Regions from separate parts of the Paenibacillus ilasis genome, predicted to be linked through region 3. Evidence: riboswitches for the same ligand, from Rfam matches in the RefSeq annotation. Region 3 holds a riboswitch; each other region holds the start of a gene.
The links. A riboswitch is a leader RNA that binds a small molecule or an ion and turns the genes downstream of it on or off. The one in region 3 is predicted to bind cyclic di-AMP.
Positions count from the first base shown of each region.

Region 1: another riboswitch for cyclic di-AMP. It lies ahead of ACETK5_RS10265 (universal stress protein); the one in region 3 lies ahead of ehuB (ectoine/hydroxyectoine ABC transporter substrate-binding protein EhuB).
Region 2: another riboswitch for cyclic di-AMP. It lies ahead of ACETK5_RS21975 (hypothetical protein); the one in region 3 lies ahead of ehuB (ectoine/hydroxyectoine ABC transporter substrate-binding protein EhuB).
Region 4: another riboswitch for cyclic di-AMP. It lies ahead of ACETK5_RS08085 (C40 family peptidase); the one in region 3 lies ahead of ehuB (ectoine/hydroxyectoine ABC transporter substrate-binding protein EhuB).

Region 1 is NZ_JBHDJG010000001.1:2,192,329-2,196,539, forward strand. It holds gene ACETK5_RS10255 (glycosyltransferase) at 1-18, shown strand, start outside; gene ACETK5_RS10260 (TrkH family potassium uptake protein) at 99-1,448, opposite strand; gene ACETK5_RS10265 (universal stress protein) at 1,526-2,209, opposite strand; cyclic di-AMP (ydaO/yuaA leader) riboswitch at 2,317-2,465, opposite strand; gene ACETK5_RS10270 (TrkH family potassium uptake protein) at 2,641-4,005, shown strand; gene ACETK5_RS10275 (cation:proton antiporter) at 4,178-4,211, opposite strand, start outside.
Region 2 is NZ_JBHDJG010000002.1:409,000-413,210, reverse strand. It holds gene kdpA (potassium-transporting ATPase subunit KdpA) at 1-1,505, opposite strand, end outside; gene ACETK5_RS21980 (potassium-transporting ATPase subunit F) at 1,536-1,604, opposite strand; gene ACETK5_RS21975 (hypothetical protein) at 1,763-2,173, opposite strand; cyclic di-AMP (ydaO/yuaA leader) riboswitch at 2,304-2,472, opposite strand; cyclic di-AMP (ydaO/yuaA leader) riboswitch at 3,017-3,190, shown strand; gene ACETK5_RS21970 (hypothetical protein) at 3,324-3,785, shown strand; gene ACETK5_RS21965 (proline dehydrogenase family protein) at 3,846-4,211, opposite strand, start outside.
Region 3 is NZ_JBHDJG010000005.1:159,144-163,354, reverse strand. It holds gene ACETK5_RS30780 (SDR family NAD(P)-dependent oxidoreductase) at 1-576, shown strand, start outside; gene ACETK5_RS32515 (exosporium glycoprotein BclB-related protein) at 635-1,141, opposite strand; partial or broken gene ACETK5_RS32510 (hypothetical protein) at 1,140-1,367, shown strand; cyclic di-AMP (ydaO/yuaA leader) riboswitch at 2,036-2,183, shown strand; gene ehuB (ectoine/hydroxyectoine ABC transporter substrate-binding protein EhuB) at 2,534-3,388, shown strand; gene ehuC (ectoine/hydroxyectoine ABC transporter permease subunit EhuC) at 3,390-4,043, shown strand; gene ehuD (ectoine/hydroxyectoine ABC transporter permease subunit EhuD) at 4,046-4,211, shown strand, end outside.
Region 4 is NZ_JBHDJG010000001.1:1,672,464-1,676,674, reverse strand. It holds gene ACETK5_RS08090 (stalk domain-containing protein) at 1-1,228, shown strand, start outside; gene ACETK5_RS08085 (C40 family peptidase) at 1,456-1,932, opposite strand; cyclic di-AMP (ydaO/yuaA leader) riboswitch at 1,936-2,066, opposite strand; gene ACETK5_RS08080 (hypothetical protein) at 2,328-2,855, shown strand; gene ACETK5_RS08075 (ROK family protein) at 3,252-4,205, opposite strand.

The sequences.
Region 1 (4,211 bases), on a different contig from region 3:
TTGCACAATCACTTTTGAGTGAATCCCCTTTGCAAGGATATGTCTACTAAAAGATGAGATGTTGGAGGACAAGAAAATTCTTGATTGAGAAGCCTGAACTACCCAATCAAGATATGATCTTCCGCGTAACCAATTTTGGAGGTGCGCTTTTTTTGAGCCAACGCATAAGCGAGTGTTAAGGGACCCAGACGACCGGCAAACATGGTTATTGTCACAATCATTTTCCCCACGGGGGACAATTCACTTGTCAATCCCATCGACAATCCAGTGGTGCTAAATGCTGAGGTTGCTTCAAACAACACTTCCAAGAAATGTTCTTCGAGCATTCCTTCAGAGATGGTCAGCAACAGGGAAACTCCCAGCACGACCACCAAAGAACTCATGACAACGGCCAGGGCGCGCATGACGGTTTCTCCAGCTATTTTGCGCTTGAAGGCATGGATTTGACCACCCCCGCGAAAGGTTTGGATCGTTGCTAGTATGAGTACAACAAGCGTATTGATCTTAATACCGCCGCCTGTTCCTCCGGAAGCAGCACCGATGAACATCAAAATAATAATGAAAAACTGAGAAGCCGCCAGCATACTGCCGATGTCAATCGTGTTAAACCCCGAGCTTCGAGGCGTTATGCCTTGGAAAAAAGCAGCCAGCACTTGTTCGCTTTCGCTCAATTGGCCAAAGGTTGACGGATTCCAGCTCTCTAAAAAGTATATAAATAGAAAACCGAGCAGGGACAGCGTTCCTGTCCCAACTAAGACAACCTTGGAGTGAAGCGAAAGCTTCTTCCATGAACGTTTTTGGAATACATCCACAATGACGATATAGCCGAGACCTCCAATGATGAATAACAAGACAATCGTAATATTGACGATCGGATCGCCGACAAAGGGGGAAAGGCTGTCAGACCACAGGGCGAATCCGGCATTGTTGAATGCCGAAACGGAATGGAAAAGGGCGTAATAAGCTGCCTGTCCCCACCCGAAGTCCTGTTGCCAGCGGAGCGTCAGGACAATCGTAGCTAATGCTTCAAACGCGAATGCAATGAGCACCATATACATTGACAATTTAACCAAACCTTGTGCCGAGGTCGAATGCGTGGTTTGCTGTATAATGAGTCGTTGCTTCAACCCAATTCTCTTCCCCAGAACAATGGCGACCATGACGCCAAAGGTCATAAAGCCGAGCCCGCCAATTTGGATCAACATCATAATAATGACTTGTCCAAAAGTCGAAAAAACACTACCGGTATCCAAGACAACCAGTCCGTTTACGCATATTGCCGAGGTGGCTGTAAATAAAGCATCCAGCAGACCAACCGACCTTCCGGTGGAGGATGAGTGGGGAAGCGCAAGCAGTGCGGTCCCGATTAATATCAATGTGAAAAAAACGAGCATGATGAGCTGAGGGGGACTCATATTTTTTTTTAGCTTGTTGATGAAAAACTCCATTTTGCCAGGAGCGGAATGTTGTGTATTTCGGTTGTTCGAATTCATGTATGGTTTACGCACAAGTTCCACTCCATCCTTTATTGATCGCTGTGTTTCTCATACATTTCTCTGTTTTGGAAAAAAGACGAGTCTACCACTTTTCCGTGACTTATTTTCAAATACTGGACCTCTCGACCTGTTTTTATTTTCAGCAAGCCGGTGTCAAAATCGGTATTTAATTCTTTGAAAAAGAGACCTTCGGCTATAGGATCGCCCCCGGATTCCTTATTCTCGAGCATATACTGAGAACCATCTCTAAACACGGTGACTCGAATTCCTCGTTCATGTGTGTCTGCCATTTGATCATCCATTCTTTGAACTGCTACAATGTGCAAATCCGTTTCGCCTATCTGATTTAGGAGTTCGTTGATAAACGAGCCACGCGTTATTTCTTGCCACCTAGTTTGGCCGGATTGTCCGATGATGAGTTGGGTAATATGATGGTTTTTGGCGGTTTCGGCTATGATTTCTGAAGCCTTGCGATCTTCATTCGTTTTGACGATAAAGGTTGCCCCATATTCGTCGCATTTCATTTTCCACTCGGCCATATATCTTTCTTGTGCCTGATCAAGCTCATCTTCACGTAAGGGTATAACGCTTAACACAAACAGGGGACACTGAAGAAGTCTGGCTAATTCGCCACCTCGGCGAATAAGACGTTCTCCGTTTGGACCGTAATACACGCAGACCAGTATTTTTTCGTTATTCAGCAGTGAACTCATTCCTTTCTTTTCTGCAAAACAGTTTTAACAAAAAAGGCCTGGATGCAGAGACAAATCTGCTTCCAGGCCTTGGCTGTACGGATCATGGACAAGTCAAAGTAGTAAGAGTGTTCTCTCCCAAGACGCTGACGAGGTTAGCTGTCGGATTCGGGATTGAGAGTTCCCGTTCCTTCTTGATCAGAAAGAATTCACCCCTAAAGCTTAGTAGCTTTGTTGGTTCCCCCGTTCCTCATAGAGGATTAAGCATCAGTGCGTATGAAATTTATCGTAATAAATATTAGGTTAAAACATGCTAAAAGTAAACAGTTAGTGATGAGTAAACAATACCATATCATTGGATTGAAGTAGAACCTATGCTTTATTATGGTATATACTACGCAAAGAAGCCCGCGGGGTTTCATGGTCTGTCGGAATTGAAAGGGGAAAATATGATGGCTAGAGGCAAATCAGAGTCGCTAAAATCATTCAAACAGTTCAACTTATCATCTTCACGTCTGATCCTCCTTGGTTTCGCCATGCCGATTGTCATCGGCGCGATCTTGTTGGCCTTACCGATATCGTCTTCATCAGGTGAAGGGATCGGTTGGTTAAACGCTCTGTTCACTTCAACATCTGCCGTATGCGTAACGGGATTGGCCGTGGTCGATACAGGAACCGACTTCTCCCTTTTTGGACAAATCATCATCATGTGCCTGATTCAAGTCGGCGGGCTTGGTTTCATGACCTTCGGCGTTTTGATCGCCGTTGTGCTAGGAAAGAAAATCGGACTGAAAAATCGACTGCTCCTCCAAGAATCCACTAACGCATTATCAACGCAAGGCGTTGTGAGGCTGTCTCTAGGCATTTTTCTGATTGCCCTCATTATCGAGATCGCTGGAGCAGCCTTGTTAATCATTCGTTGGGAAGAGGAACTGGGCTGGGGACAAGCTATTTATTACGGCGTATTCCACTCCATCTCTTCTTTTAATAACGCTGGCTTCAGCCTTTGGTCGGATAGTCTAAGCCGGTATGTGGGGGACCCGTTAGTCAACATCGTCATCACCCTGCTTTTTATCATTGGCGGACTAGGATTTACTGTTGTACTGGATGTATGGAAGCACAGAAGGTGGAATAAGCTGTCCCTTCATTCAAGAATCGTTTTGTCGACTTCAGCATTTCTTTGTTTAGCCGGCTTTATCGTTATTTTCATTATTGAGTTGTTCAACTCCCGTACATTCGGCTCCTTGACCTGGGGAGAGCGAATATGGGCGGCTTATTTTCAAGGCGTGGTGACTCGTACCGCCGGGTTTAATACGATTGATATCGCCGCGATGATGACGACTTCTCAATTTTTTATGATTTTTCTCATGTTTATCGGGGCTTCCTCTGGATCCACCGGAGGCGGGATCAAAACCAATACTTTCGCCGTTCTTTTATTCACATTGGTTAGCATTATTAAGGGGAAGCAGGACGTGCAGTTATTAAATCGGCGCATCCCCCAATCGATTATCCTTCGGTCCATCGCCGTCATGGTGATTTCTGTAGGCGTTGTGATTTTTGCTACTTTCTTGTTAACCATAAGCGAACATAGTTTGCAAAAGGATTTTATGGAAGTTCTGTTCGAAGTGACCTCTGCTTTCGGCACGGTGGGTCTATCAATGGGATTGACGCCTGAGCTGTCTCCCTTTGGCAAGGGAGTCATCATTTTGACCATGTACATCGGCAGACTCGGCCCCTTAACACTCGCCTTTGCGCTGTCGCAAAGAGTTGTCAATCAAAAATACCGGTTGCCTGAAGAGAAAGTGCTTATTGGCTAAGAAGGATTTGGAGTTTAGCGTGTACATATATTGAAGGGGAACAAAGCCGCAATTCGGAATACGAAAAAATAAGATTCAGCTGGAGTTGTCTAATTAGAACTCCTAGGCTGAACCTTATACTCGTTCCGTGTTCTACTCGTTCCGTGTTCTTTTTTGCTTACTCGGAGGGTTCTTAAATATCCGCCCCGTCTTTTTCCTTGATGGGG
Region 2 (4,211 bases), on a different contig from region 3:
GCCAACAGGGCAATCATCGAAATGTAACGCCCGAATAGCATGACCAGTCCGGTTGTAACGTTCCAGAACGGCTTGTTATCCGACAGACCCTCAAATCCGGAACCGTTATTGGCCGCGGATGACGTGTATTCGTAAAGCACCTGTGAGATACCGTGAAAGCCCGCATGGGCAATGCCCGCCTGCCCCGCGTCCGTCATGAGTGCAAGTGCGGTCGGAGCCAGGATGATCAATGGATGTACCAGAATGACAATCGCAATCAGCTTCATCTCCCGGGCCTCGATTTTTCTGCCGAGAAACTCGGGGGTTCGGCCAACCATAAGACCAGCCAGGAACACCGCCAGGATCGCGTACATGAGCATGTTCATCAGGCCAACACCTTTTCCGCCAAAAACGGAATTCAGCATCATCAGGGACAGCGGCGTAATCCCGCCGAGCGGCGTGAGCGTATCATGCATGTTGTTAACCGACCCGGTCGTGGCCGCGGTTGTCACCGTCGTAAACAGGGAGGATTGGGCGATCCCGAACCGGACCTCTTTGCCCTCCATGCTGCCCTGCGAAACGTCGATGCCCAGGCGGTTCAACGCCGGATTGCCGTTGGTTTCGGCGGCATAGTTCAGCGACAGGAATCCGATAAATAAGGTCATCATTACCGAAAAAATAATCCAGCCCTGTTTGCGGCTCTTGGCGAACAAACCGAACGTATACGGGAGCGCCGCCCCAAGACTCCACATGCACAGAATTTCGATCACATTGGTCAGCGGGGACGGGTTCTCGAATGGATGCGCCGAGTTGGCTCCCATAAACCCGCCCCCATTGGTGCCCAGATGCTTGATCGATTCGAGTGCAGCCACCGGTCCTACCGCAATTTGCTGCTCGCTTCCTTCCAGCGTCGTGACGCTGAGCGTAGGCTTTAACGTCTGCGGTACCTGCAGCGCCACCAGCACCATCGCAATGATGAACGCTGCCGGGATGAATACCCGGGTGTGGGCCTTAACGAAGTCCTCAAAGAAGTTGCCGACGGTCGTGCCCTTGCTGGTTACCGCCCGGATAAAAGCAATCGCCACGCACAGCCCGGTCGCGGCGGATGTAAACATCATCATCGTAATGACGGCCATCTGGGCCATATAAGACAATCCCGACTCCCCGCTGTAATGCTGAAGATTCGTATTGGTCATAAAGCTGATGATCGTGTTGAACGACAAGGTCGGTTCCATATGACCGATGCCGTTCGGATTCAGCGGCAGCACCTTTTGCAGCCGCAGAATCAAGTACCCCGCCGCAACCAGCACGATATTCGTTAACACAAAGCTGACGGCATACCCTTTCCATGTCATCCCTTTGCGTTCTTTCAAGCCGATCAGAGCGAAAATCGGTTTCTCCACCCAGAAGAACCATCTGTCCGTTCCATTGCTTTCATTGCGAAACACCTGGTATAGATAAGTTCCCAGCGGCTTGACCAGCAGCACCAGAACGAGTATAACGATGGCAATTTGTAAAATGCCCATGACGAATGCCTTCCTCCTTCAGCCGTTTCCCTAGAATTTTTCAGGGTGAATCAGCGCATAAATCAAATAGAGAAAAATAAAAATCGTGAATATCAACATGATCATCACGGCTGATCAGCCTCCGGTTCCGAAACCACACGCCCGCACCAGGACATAAACAGCATGAGCAGTCCGTAGGTTCCTCCCAAAATAAGCAACATAACTAAATCCTGCATGAATACAACCTCCCGAAACTCGTTGTGAAATCAGCCAAACGCTTAACTGCCAATAGACGCTATGAGAAAGGCCACGTGACGATGGTTCGTATGAAGCACCACATCAGCACCCAACCCTTTGTATATCAATCGCGGATTGCTGGAATGGGTGATCACATAAATCGACTCTGCGGTCCAAGTCCGGCAAATCCGTAAATAGCGACAGCACAGATTCAAGCTGCTTTCGAACAGAAACACCTTGCTGACGGAAAACTCAGGAATGATCCAGGTTTGCTCGTCTCTTGTATCAATCAGAATAATGTGTTTGCAGCCCAGATCTCGCAACCTCTCCTGCTCAGCCCGGTTGTTGGCTATGGCCGCAAACGAAACATGTTTTTGAATCAACTGGCGGACGAATTCCTCCCCGGCCTTGTTCGGCGCGGATACCAGGATGAATTCCTGCGGTTTCTCCATCTTCTTTTCTCCTCCTAAGGTCAGAAAGAGAAGGCAACAACAAAGAAGCCCGTGGAAAGAGAAGAACTCTTCCCGCAGGCTCCTTAATAGGACACGGTGAAATACACCATGGCCCAAGTCCACGACAATCGTTGCCTCTCTCGATACGCTTACGAGGTTAGCTGACGGATTCGGGCGTGAGAGTCGCCCTACCCATAGACCGTTATCTTGTCTACAGGATTCACCCCAGAGAGATCAAGTTCATCTCCCGACTGGTTCCCCCGTTCCTTTTCCATTCAAGGACTCAGCGAAAATTAAAAACGAGTAGCATGTTATTCTATTAGCCATTGACTTGTCGTCCAGACTAGGCGAACAGCACAGCATCAGGAGGTTTACGCGGTGAGAGTCGCATCATCCTGCTGTTTCAGTGAAGGCCCATGGTGCCTTCGCTCAAGATTCAATCCATAAAGAGCCAGGCGCAGCTCTCACACTGCCTTTAGACCTTCATGGAGCGGCTGCCCGTATGCCATGGTCTTTGATGACCGTCAATTCATAGTTCGTATCATACGTCCGGCCTTGCAGGATGTAAATGTGAGCAAAAACACATGTGGCGTTATGTCGAACAGGAACGGACCAATTCCGCTCCATTATCTCCAGAATACTGCTCTATACTATGTATTTCTCTTGTTTTCTTATATTTATCGTAATCTATCGAGATACCGAGATTTTGCCATGATAATAGATGACACGACCCAATGTACACGTTTTCTTTTGCGGTTTTTATCGATTTTCGGAATGTATCCGTCCCATATGGCCATTTACTTTTAGATTCCTCCGGCGTATGATTCATCCATCTATTCGAAACATTCATTTACGCTGAGCTCCCGACAGATCGGGAGACGGGGGAACCAAAATCGCCAATGGGGCTTCTGTTGGTGAACGGGGTGAATCCGCAGGCCTGATGGTCAGGCGCTGCGGTAGGGTGCTCTCAAGCCCGAATCCGTCAGCTAACCTCGTAGGCGCGTTTTGAGAGAGAACACCACCCGAGCCTTAAGCGGAAGCGCCCACTGGAGTAGGGCCTCTAACGATAAATAGGCCTGGAGAGCGGGGTATCTCTGCTCACCAGGCCTTTTTGCCGTGCATATAACATTCCTATAAAGGAGCGTAGATCATGACGAAACTCATCGAGGCCGCACTGGCACCCGTCATCGAAACCGCATCGCCTGTAATATGTGAAGAGCCCATCCGCAACATGGAGATGTTCCGTTTCGACCAGAGCTCGGCTGAACGCTTTATCCCCTCGAGCGATCAAGGCGGTAACTGCGGTTTGTTTAAAATCAGCTGCGAAAACGCGGCCGGGTATGCCGAATATGCACTGCCAAGCACGGGAGAGTTCGCGGATCTGGTCCGCTGGGCATCCGTCTTTACAAGGCTGAGAGGCATGCCCGTGACGGAGGCCGTTCGCTATGCCCAGAAGCAGCAGCAATGGGGATCTGTACGGATGCAACTCGCCGTATCGGCCCTCACCGATCTGGAGGCCAATCTGCAACAGCACATCACCCGTGAGCGGTTAGGTAGCCTTCCGCTGGAGCGTTCCTACCTAATGAACTGCTCGGAGGCGTATTATTTCTAGGACGACAGCTAGAAAGAGCTACCGTCCTCGCTTCCATTGCAATTGGTTGTTTTCCCCCGCTCACTTGAACATATTTTTGAGCACCATCATCAGGTTAGCCGGCTTCTCTGCCAGCCGCCGGGTGAAATACGGGTACCACATCGTTCCGTAAGGCATATAACACCGGATGCGGTAGCCGTCCTGCGCAAGCGCAGCCTGATCGTTCATCCGCAGCCCGTACAGCATCTGAAACTCAAATTCCTGTTTGTCTATGCGGCTCTGCTCGGCAAACACCTTCACCCAGTCGATGATGTGGTCATCGTGCGAAGCAATCGCGACGTAGGCGCCCTGATCAAAATGCATTTTGATCAATTTCTTATAGTTGTCAATAACCTCCCGCTTCTGCTGAAAGGCAATGGTTCCAGGCTCTTTGTACGCCCCCTTCAC
Region 3 (4,211 bases):
TTCGTTAAGACGGATGTAACCCAAGAACAGGAAGTTACGAATATGGTGAAGCAGACGGTTGAGCATTTTGGCCGTGTTGATGTATTGTTCGCCAATGCAGGCATTGCTCATGATGCGCCTGCCGATCAGTTGTCGATGGACAACTGGCAAAGAACGATTGATATTAATCTTACAGGGGTGTTCCTGTGTGATAAATATGTAATCCAGCAAATGCTATCCCAAGGAACCGGAGGGGCGATCGTAAACTGCGGCTCGATCCATAGCCATGTCGGAAAAGCGGGGGTTACCGCCTATGCTTCCGCTAAGGGAGGCGTTAAGCTGTTAACCCAGTCGATGAGCGCGGATTATGCTCCTAAAGGGATTCGGGTCAACGCCGTATGTCCGGGATATATCGATACGCCGCTTATTAAGGGAAGAACGGAAGCGATCACGCAGCATCTGGTCGGCCTTCATCCGATGGGCCGCTTGGGGCAGCCGGAAGAAGTAGCCAAAGCCGTGTTGTTCCTCGCCAGCGAAGATGCATCCTTCATTACAGGCACGAGTTTGCTGGTGGATGGCGGGTATACGGCCGTATAATTGAAGCAAAGCCCCGATATAACAATCGGGGCTTTGTTTGCAGGAGGAAAGACGAAACTTATATAATGCTGACACCAGCGCTGCCGTAACCTGCGACTGCAGTGACAAGAGTTACGCCAGCAGCTGTTGCCGAGAATACCATTAACAAGCGGGTATTGGCTGCCACCGGAATGGCCAGGCCTTCTACGAAGCCATTGCTTACCGTTCCGGGACCTACAATGCCTGTGAGCGGCGGAGCCAACGTAACAAGAGCGCCTGGTATCGGTGCGAAAGTATTGCTCGTAGCCGGTGCACTGTACAGTTGGGCTGTGATTGTAACCGTGGTTCCTGTCAGGGTAAGCGCCAAAGTAGTGCTAAAGGTAGCAGACAGTGCAGTGATGGTACCAGCTCGTGGCGTGTTAAATGCGAAGTCAAGTGCAGTACCTGCTGCTCCCGTAAGGTCGATCGTTCCACCAGCGAGGGTAACGGTAGGGCCGGAAATACCAAAGCCGACCAGACCGACTGTACCTACCAATCCGCCCAAAACAGTAGTCAGAGCAAGTGGCAGACCAGATGCGAATGGGATGATGGCTCCTCCGGCAGCTGCTCCAGTAGCCCCAGTAGCCCCAGTAGCTCCAGCAGGTCCGACGGCTCCAGCAGGTCCGACAGGCCCGACAGGCCCGACAGGTCCCGCCGGTCCGGCAGGTCCAGCAGGTCCAGCTGGTCCAGCAATACCCGTTGTCGGTCCGGCAGGTCCGGCAGGCCCGATAGGTCCAGCTGGTCCAACCGGTCCAACCGGTCCGATAGGCCCTTGAGGACCTACAGGTCCGCGGATAGCTCTTGGGCATCGGCGCTTTTTAACAACACATACATGATCTTTATGGCCACCATGACCATGAGACGGGCATTTCTTTTTCTTCGCATGAATGACTTCTTTCTCTATCTTTTTAAGAGCACACAATAATTTTCTCTTTCTAGAAGAACGTTCCAAATGAAGCACCTCCTTTAGATTTGTTTTATACTACGCAAGTGCTCTCGGTACGGCATGGGTTAATAGCGTACAAATGATAGATATCCACCTATAATTTCCAGAATGTACGCTAGCCCTTAAGGCATTCATCTATTGACGAATAGCAAAAACCATAGGATGAATTTCAAATTTCCATACGATGTTCATAGGCTTATTACGCAGCGTTTCAAAAAAAAAATTAGGCCTTACATGTAATGGGGGAAGCTTTCACAATCCGGGTTTAATTCATGGCATAAACTATCCATCACATGAACGAGTAAGGGAGGCATGTCAAACGCCTGCTATATAGCGAAAAATAAGCCTGGAATAACCCCCCTGAATGGTAAGGGGACAGGCTTGAATGAGGCATTTTTCCGGTGTGTAATATACCCTGGAAGAATGGCATTTCCGCCTCTAAATTTCCAAAAAAAGCGGTTAAAGGGGTTTGACTTTTCCTGAACTTCCCTTTATCATGAACACACGCTTAGTTTCCGGCATACATTTTCCGGAAAGCGGGGGAACCAGTTTCACCAGGGGCGAGTCACTTGGAATCACGAGTGTAGGGTACCATCTTACCCGAGTCCGTCAGCTAACCTCGTCAGCAGTGGATGGGTCTTTTATACATAATGGATGTTTCATAACAAAGGCCCTTTATTCTCTATAGGGGCCTTTCTCTATTTTTTGACCCCCTGCTGGCGGAGCTATGTCTAGATCCCCTGTTTGGTGGTCTTTTTGTATTCTGCTAAAGAGGAGGGGCAAGGTCGGCAAATGTTGAACCAATTGAATCGGTCAGACGGCATTGGGTTAAAGCGTGCACGGAGATGGATGAATCATCTTCCCTGAAGCCCCGACCCGTGCAAGGTATCTGAATGTCTTTATATCCAAGTTAACATATAAATTAACAAGGATTATTTCATCATGCCATTTTTTAAGAATTGCAAAGTCATAACGAAAGGTTGTGGAAAAGTTTTGAAGAAAGTCGTTGTACTGATGTTGTCATTGATTTTGGTGGTATCGCTTGCGGCTTGCGGCGACAAAGGGAGTACGCTGGATCGCGCCATAGAGCAGGGATATATCACCGTGGGTTTTGCGAATGAGAAGCCTTATGCCTATAAAGAGGCCAACGGGGAGCTGACGGGAGAAGCGGTTGAGATTGCCCGAGTTATTCTGGAACGGCTTGGGATCAAGGAAATGAGGGGAGAGCTTACGGAATTCGGTTCACTGGTTGCCGGACTGCAGGCTGAGCGGTTTGATCTCATTACCGCAGGCATGTTCATTAATCCGGACCGCTGCTCTGCCGTATTGTTTGCCGATCCGGAGTACAGCATCGGGGAAGCCATTGCGGTGAAGCAAGGGAACCCGATGGAACTCGGAAGCTATGAGGACATTGCCAAGAATGACCAGGCCAAGGTAGCCGTCATGACCGGCGCGGTCGAAATCGGCTATATGGAGAAGTCTGGTATTCCCACGGACCGGATCGTACAGGTCCCTGACCAGGCCTCGGCCATCAGCGCTCTCCAGGCAGACCGGGTGCAGGCGATTACGATGACGGGGCCGTCCCTGCAGGCGATGCTGGATTCGGCTAACGACGACAGCATCGAACGCGTGGCTGATTTCGAGCAGCCGGTCATCGACGGAGAGAGCGTTCGCGGTTACGGCGCTACGGCTTTTCGCCAAGCGGATACCGAGTTCCAGGAGGCTTACAATGCGGAGCTGCAAAAAATGAAGGAGTCTGGCGAGTTGCTCGAAATTTTGCAAGAGTTCGGGTTCACGGAAGAAGAGCTTCCGGGTGAGATGACGGCCGCCGCGCTTTGCGGGGAATAGCATGCCGAATTCTTGGATCGATTTTCTCCCTACGCTGCTTAAAGGAGCAGAGATCACGATTATCGTCGCGTTTTTTTCAGCCATACTGGCTATCGTGATGTCCTTTGCAGCCGGATTATGCCGGCTGTCGAAGCTGTGGATCGTCCGGACGTTGACAGCCGTGTACGTGGAAGTCTTTCGGGGAACCTCCTTGCTGGTGCAGCTGTTCTGGTTGTATTTTGCCCTTCCGTTCATCGGCATCGAGCTTCCGAAAATGCTGGCGGCGATCCTCGCGATCGGGCTGAACTTCGGCGCATACGGCTCGGAAATCGTTCGAAGCGCCGTGCTGGCCGTTCCGAAAGGACAGTGGGAAGCCGCCTTAGCGCTTAATCTGAAGCCTTGGCAAAGGCTGTGGAATGTGATATTGCCTCAAGCGTCCCTGCGAATGCTTCCCCCTTTCGGAAATCAGCTTGTGGAACTCATCAAATCCACCTCACTGGTTTATTTCATCACGATGGCGGATTTGACGTATCAGGCGATGGTGCTCCGCAACAATTACATCTCCTGGACGACCGAGATTCTGGTGCTGCTGCTCCTCATGTATTTTGTCATTGCTACGCTCGTCTCGCTGGCGGTTCGACTGCTGGAGCGTAAATGGACAGCGGGGAGGTTATAGCCATGTGGGACTGGAACTATGTGTGGGATATCCTGCCGCAGCTCTTGAATGCGTTAAAGATGACGGTATGGGTGACGCTCTGCGCTTTCGCGGTGGCTTTGATCATCGGATTGCTGCTTGCCTTTGCGACACGGAGCCGATTTAAGGTGTTGTCGCTCCTAACCAAAG
Region 4 (4,211 bases), on a different contig from region 3:
CTTATCCTTTATCGGAACCGCACCCCATATCGGTCAGGTACATGCTGAGCCTGCCATTTCGGTAAAGCTGGATGATGTGACACTAACCTTCGATGCGGCTCCGCGGGTAGACAAAGGGGTCACCTACGTTCCATTCCGGACGGTCGGTGAAGCATTGGGCATTCAGATCACGTGGAACAGCAAGACGCAAACCGTCAAGGCTATAGGCAAGGTGAAAGGTCAAACGACGGAAGTCCTGCTTCAGGTGGGAAGCACGACGGCGACCGTCAACGGTAAAAAAGTAAACCTTGCAGCTCCGCCAGTCCAACGGGAAGGCCGCGTGCTGATCCCGCTTAGCTCTTTCAGCAGCCAATTCGGTGTCGACGTCGGCTGGAATCAGGCGACTCGTACGGTCTCTCTCGTATCGCCCCAGCGCGAAATGCATTTGAGAGCCTTCTATGCTTTGCAATCTTTCCAAGAGCGGGATCTCGTGGGATCCATGAATTCAGTCGCTTTTGGCTGGAGCCGCATCGATCGTGATGGCCAGTTTACGCTTCAAGGCGACGAGTATCGTCTGCCAGGGGCGGCCGGCGACGTGACCCCGCAATCGATTGTTGCGGATGCGGCGGATCAGGAGATTAAACCGTACCTTATGGTTTATGCTCTGGACGGAAACGGAGAATTAACCAAAGTCCTGAGCGACAGCAGTCTGCGCGAAAAGTCCATTGAAGGCATCACAACCGCGGTTGCCGATAACGGGTTCGGCGGCGTTGTGCTTGATTTTGAAGGACTCGGTTTTAAATTGGATGCCGTGAAGCAGCAGAAGCTGCTCAATGATTACGTCAAGCAATTGAAGGCGGCATTGCCAAATGACATTGCCCTGTCCTTAGCGGTCCCGCCATTGAATAGCGCCTATAAAGGCTATGATTACAAGACGCTGGCTTCCATCGCTGATGATCTCATCGTTATGGCTTATCAATACAATCCGGTCGGAACCAAATCTCAGGTTCCCGAACCAAACAGTCTGGTGGACCAAGCGATCCAGTTGGCACTCCAAGCAGGTGTCCCGAAGCAGAAGCTCCTGCTCGGCATCAGTTTAAGCAGTGAAACCGCCACTTCCGTTGACGACAAGCTCGGCTTGGCCAAGCGTTATGATCTGAAAGGTGCTGCTTTCTGGCGCCTTGGCTTGTTCCGTCTCTATAATAATGGAATAGAAGCTGCTGTGAATGCCTCTGTTGTTAAGGAGTAACCGAACAACCTCTGTGGGATGATAGACTTATCGTAAGAAAAACGTCTATCGACGTACTTTCACAGATGACAGATCGCAGTTAATAGATGTTTTTCTTGCGATATCAGGAAGTCACAAGCTTTCGAAGTTTATACTTTCTGATATCTAAAAAAAGAAAGCCTGACAAGGGCATCCCTTTGTCAGGCTTTCTGGTTATGTATCGAACCCTAAACTGCAACGTAATCCAATTAGCTTGCGCTTCCTACCAGCTTCGCATAGTTTTCTTGACTCAACACACGACGCGCCGTGACATAACGCGGCTCGTAATATGAATCGCTAAGCTTGCTGATTCTGACTCCCTTGCTGCTGGAAGCATGCGCAAATTGTCCGTCACCAATGTAAACGCCTGCATGGGAAATTCCGCTGCCACTTGTATTGAAGAATACCAAATCTCCGACCCGCAGATCTTCGCGATCCACATGTTCACCGGCTTTAGCCTGGCTTTGGGAAGTGCGTGGAAGATCCATATCAAAATTTCTAAACATGTACAGAATAAATCCGGAGCAATCAAACCCGCTGGTGGTCGTTCCGCCCCATTTGTATGGAGTTCCTACCAATTGCTTCACTTGATACTGAAAATTCGGTTGTTGATCAGCAAATGCTGATACGGCACCAGAAGAAAAAATAATTGCAGACCCTAGCAAAGTGATGACAAACTTCTTCAAAATATGTTCTCTCCTTCGATGCCTACGGAGTTAGCTAAAGGTTCGGTTGAAGGTTCCCTATACTCTATATACAAGAGTAATTCACCCAAGACGGTTCCCCCGTTTTCACAAACGAAATTCGGCAAAATTCATTAACGTTTTGTAACCTTCTCTTAATATAGTATACAAGGAAGGATGCTGTCAATAATATCCTAAGAATCTATCGTTTTATGTTTGGAACTGTCGTAAAGATGGTTAATTTCGGGCGTCCATTTGTTAACCATCTCACACAGTCATGACAATTATGTAACTCTGCTTTCCTGTTCGAGCTGCTTTTTTTTAGTAAACTAGCAACTTTTAACAGATTTGTACGTTTACATATTCAGAAAAGAAATTAAAGAGGTGATCGACCACTTATGAGTCAAATTACGATGGCTGAAGCTTTGGCTGTCCGGGCAGCAATCAATCGTCTCATGAATCAATTGATGTCGGAACGCTTGAACAACAGCAGCACGATCATTGAAAAAGGGGAAACGGCGGAATATCCTGCACGCAGCGTGGATGCCATTACGGAGGAGATCGAAGCCGCCGCGGCGGATTACAGAAAGCTGGATTTGCTGATGGCCATCTCCAATACAACGCAAACCATTAGCTGGAACGGCTCCGACATGACTATCATGGAAGCGATCGAGCTGGCCAAACAGATACGCAGCGATATCGGACAGCTTGCTCATCTCGGCTCCCGCAAGAAGCTGGAGCGGCAGAGCAGCCGTGGCAGCGGAGACGGTGCCGTAACGCTGTTCAACGTCGCCTTATATGATCCGGAAGCTTATCAGGCGCAAGCGCGCAAGAAGGAACGCGAAGTAACCAAGCTCTCTTCACTGATTGAACATGCCAATCATACGTCCATGATTACGTTTGACGCATCGAAGTACATGGAATAGCGGCAGCCGCCGGCTCCAAGCCTGCAGGTCACTCCACGTGCGGGTTTGGAGCCGGCGGTTTCCGCCGGCGGGCGGGAAAGTGCGAGCAACCGCTTATTGTTTGTCGGATACAAACAAACCTAACCAGGAAACCAAAAACTCGCCTCCAGTGAAAACGGATGACGGCTTACGGTTCACGCCTATCACTTGTCACATGTTACGGACTTATAACGAAAAAAATGATCGCTCCGTTTCCCGCTCTCTCCATAAATAATTGGAAAGCCGCCCTTGAAGGGCGGCTTTTGTCTAATTCGCTTAAGCTCGGTTAACATGAAACTATGTTGCCGATCCGAACGCTTTTTATCTAACCTCTATTTCATTCTTTATCCTATCCGTAACGTTCTCTTTACACATAGGCTACTGGAACAAGGCCGCAGCTCCAACCAGACCCACATCGTCCCGAAGTCCTGCAGGAACGATTTCGTACGTACCCAGATAGGATGGCATGACCAGCTTATCTGTCATTTCCCGCAGCTGCGGGAATAGAAGCTCGCCTGCTCTGCTTACTCCCCCTCCAATCACGATACGATCGGGGTTAAAACTGTGAATGACGTTAACCAGACCAAGCGCCATGTAATAAATAGCACGATCGATGACCTCCACAGCGACGGGGTCATGAAGACGTTTAGCCTCGAATACATGCTTGGCGTTGACGCCGGCCTCGGCTGCGGCCAGTTCAGAAATTACGCTGGGCTGGGTGAGCATCCGCTGGGATGCTGCCAAACCGATGGCCGTTCCTGAAGCAAATACCTCCCAGCAGCCGTGGCTGCCGCAATTACACTGCGGACCGCTCGGATCAATGATATGATGCCCAAGCTCCCCTGCAAAAGAACTGCTGCCCAGGAACAGCTTCCCGTCCAGCACGATGCCTGAACCGATGCCTGTGCTTAGCGTCACGTATATCATGTTCGTCGACCCTCTTCCGGCACCTCTTACATACTCTCCCCATGCAGCTGCATTGGCGTCATTCAGCACCTGAACCTCCGTATGCAGATCGCGTTCCATCCAAGCTTTGAGAGGAACATTGGTCCATTCCGGCAGATTCGTACCATGAATGACAATTCCCTCCCGGCTGTTAACCGTTCCGGGTGAAGCCATGCCTACGCCTCGAAGCGGGTGACCGCCCGACACGCTGCGAATCATGTTCGTAATTCGCGCGACCACTTCTTCGGCCGTACGCGCACCCGCTGTCTCCATTTGCTCCCGGTTCAGCAGCTGTCCTTCGGAATCAAAGAGCGCTGCCGCGATCTTCGTACCCCCAAGGTCAACGCCAACCACAAATTCTTGCTGTTTATTCCATACGGTTTGCAATTTTTG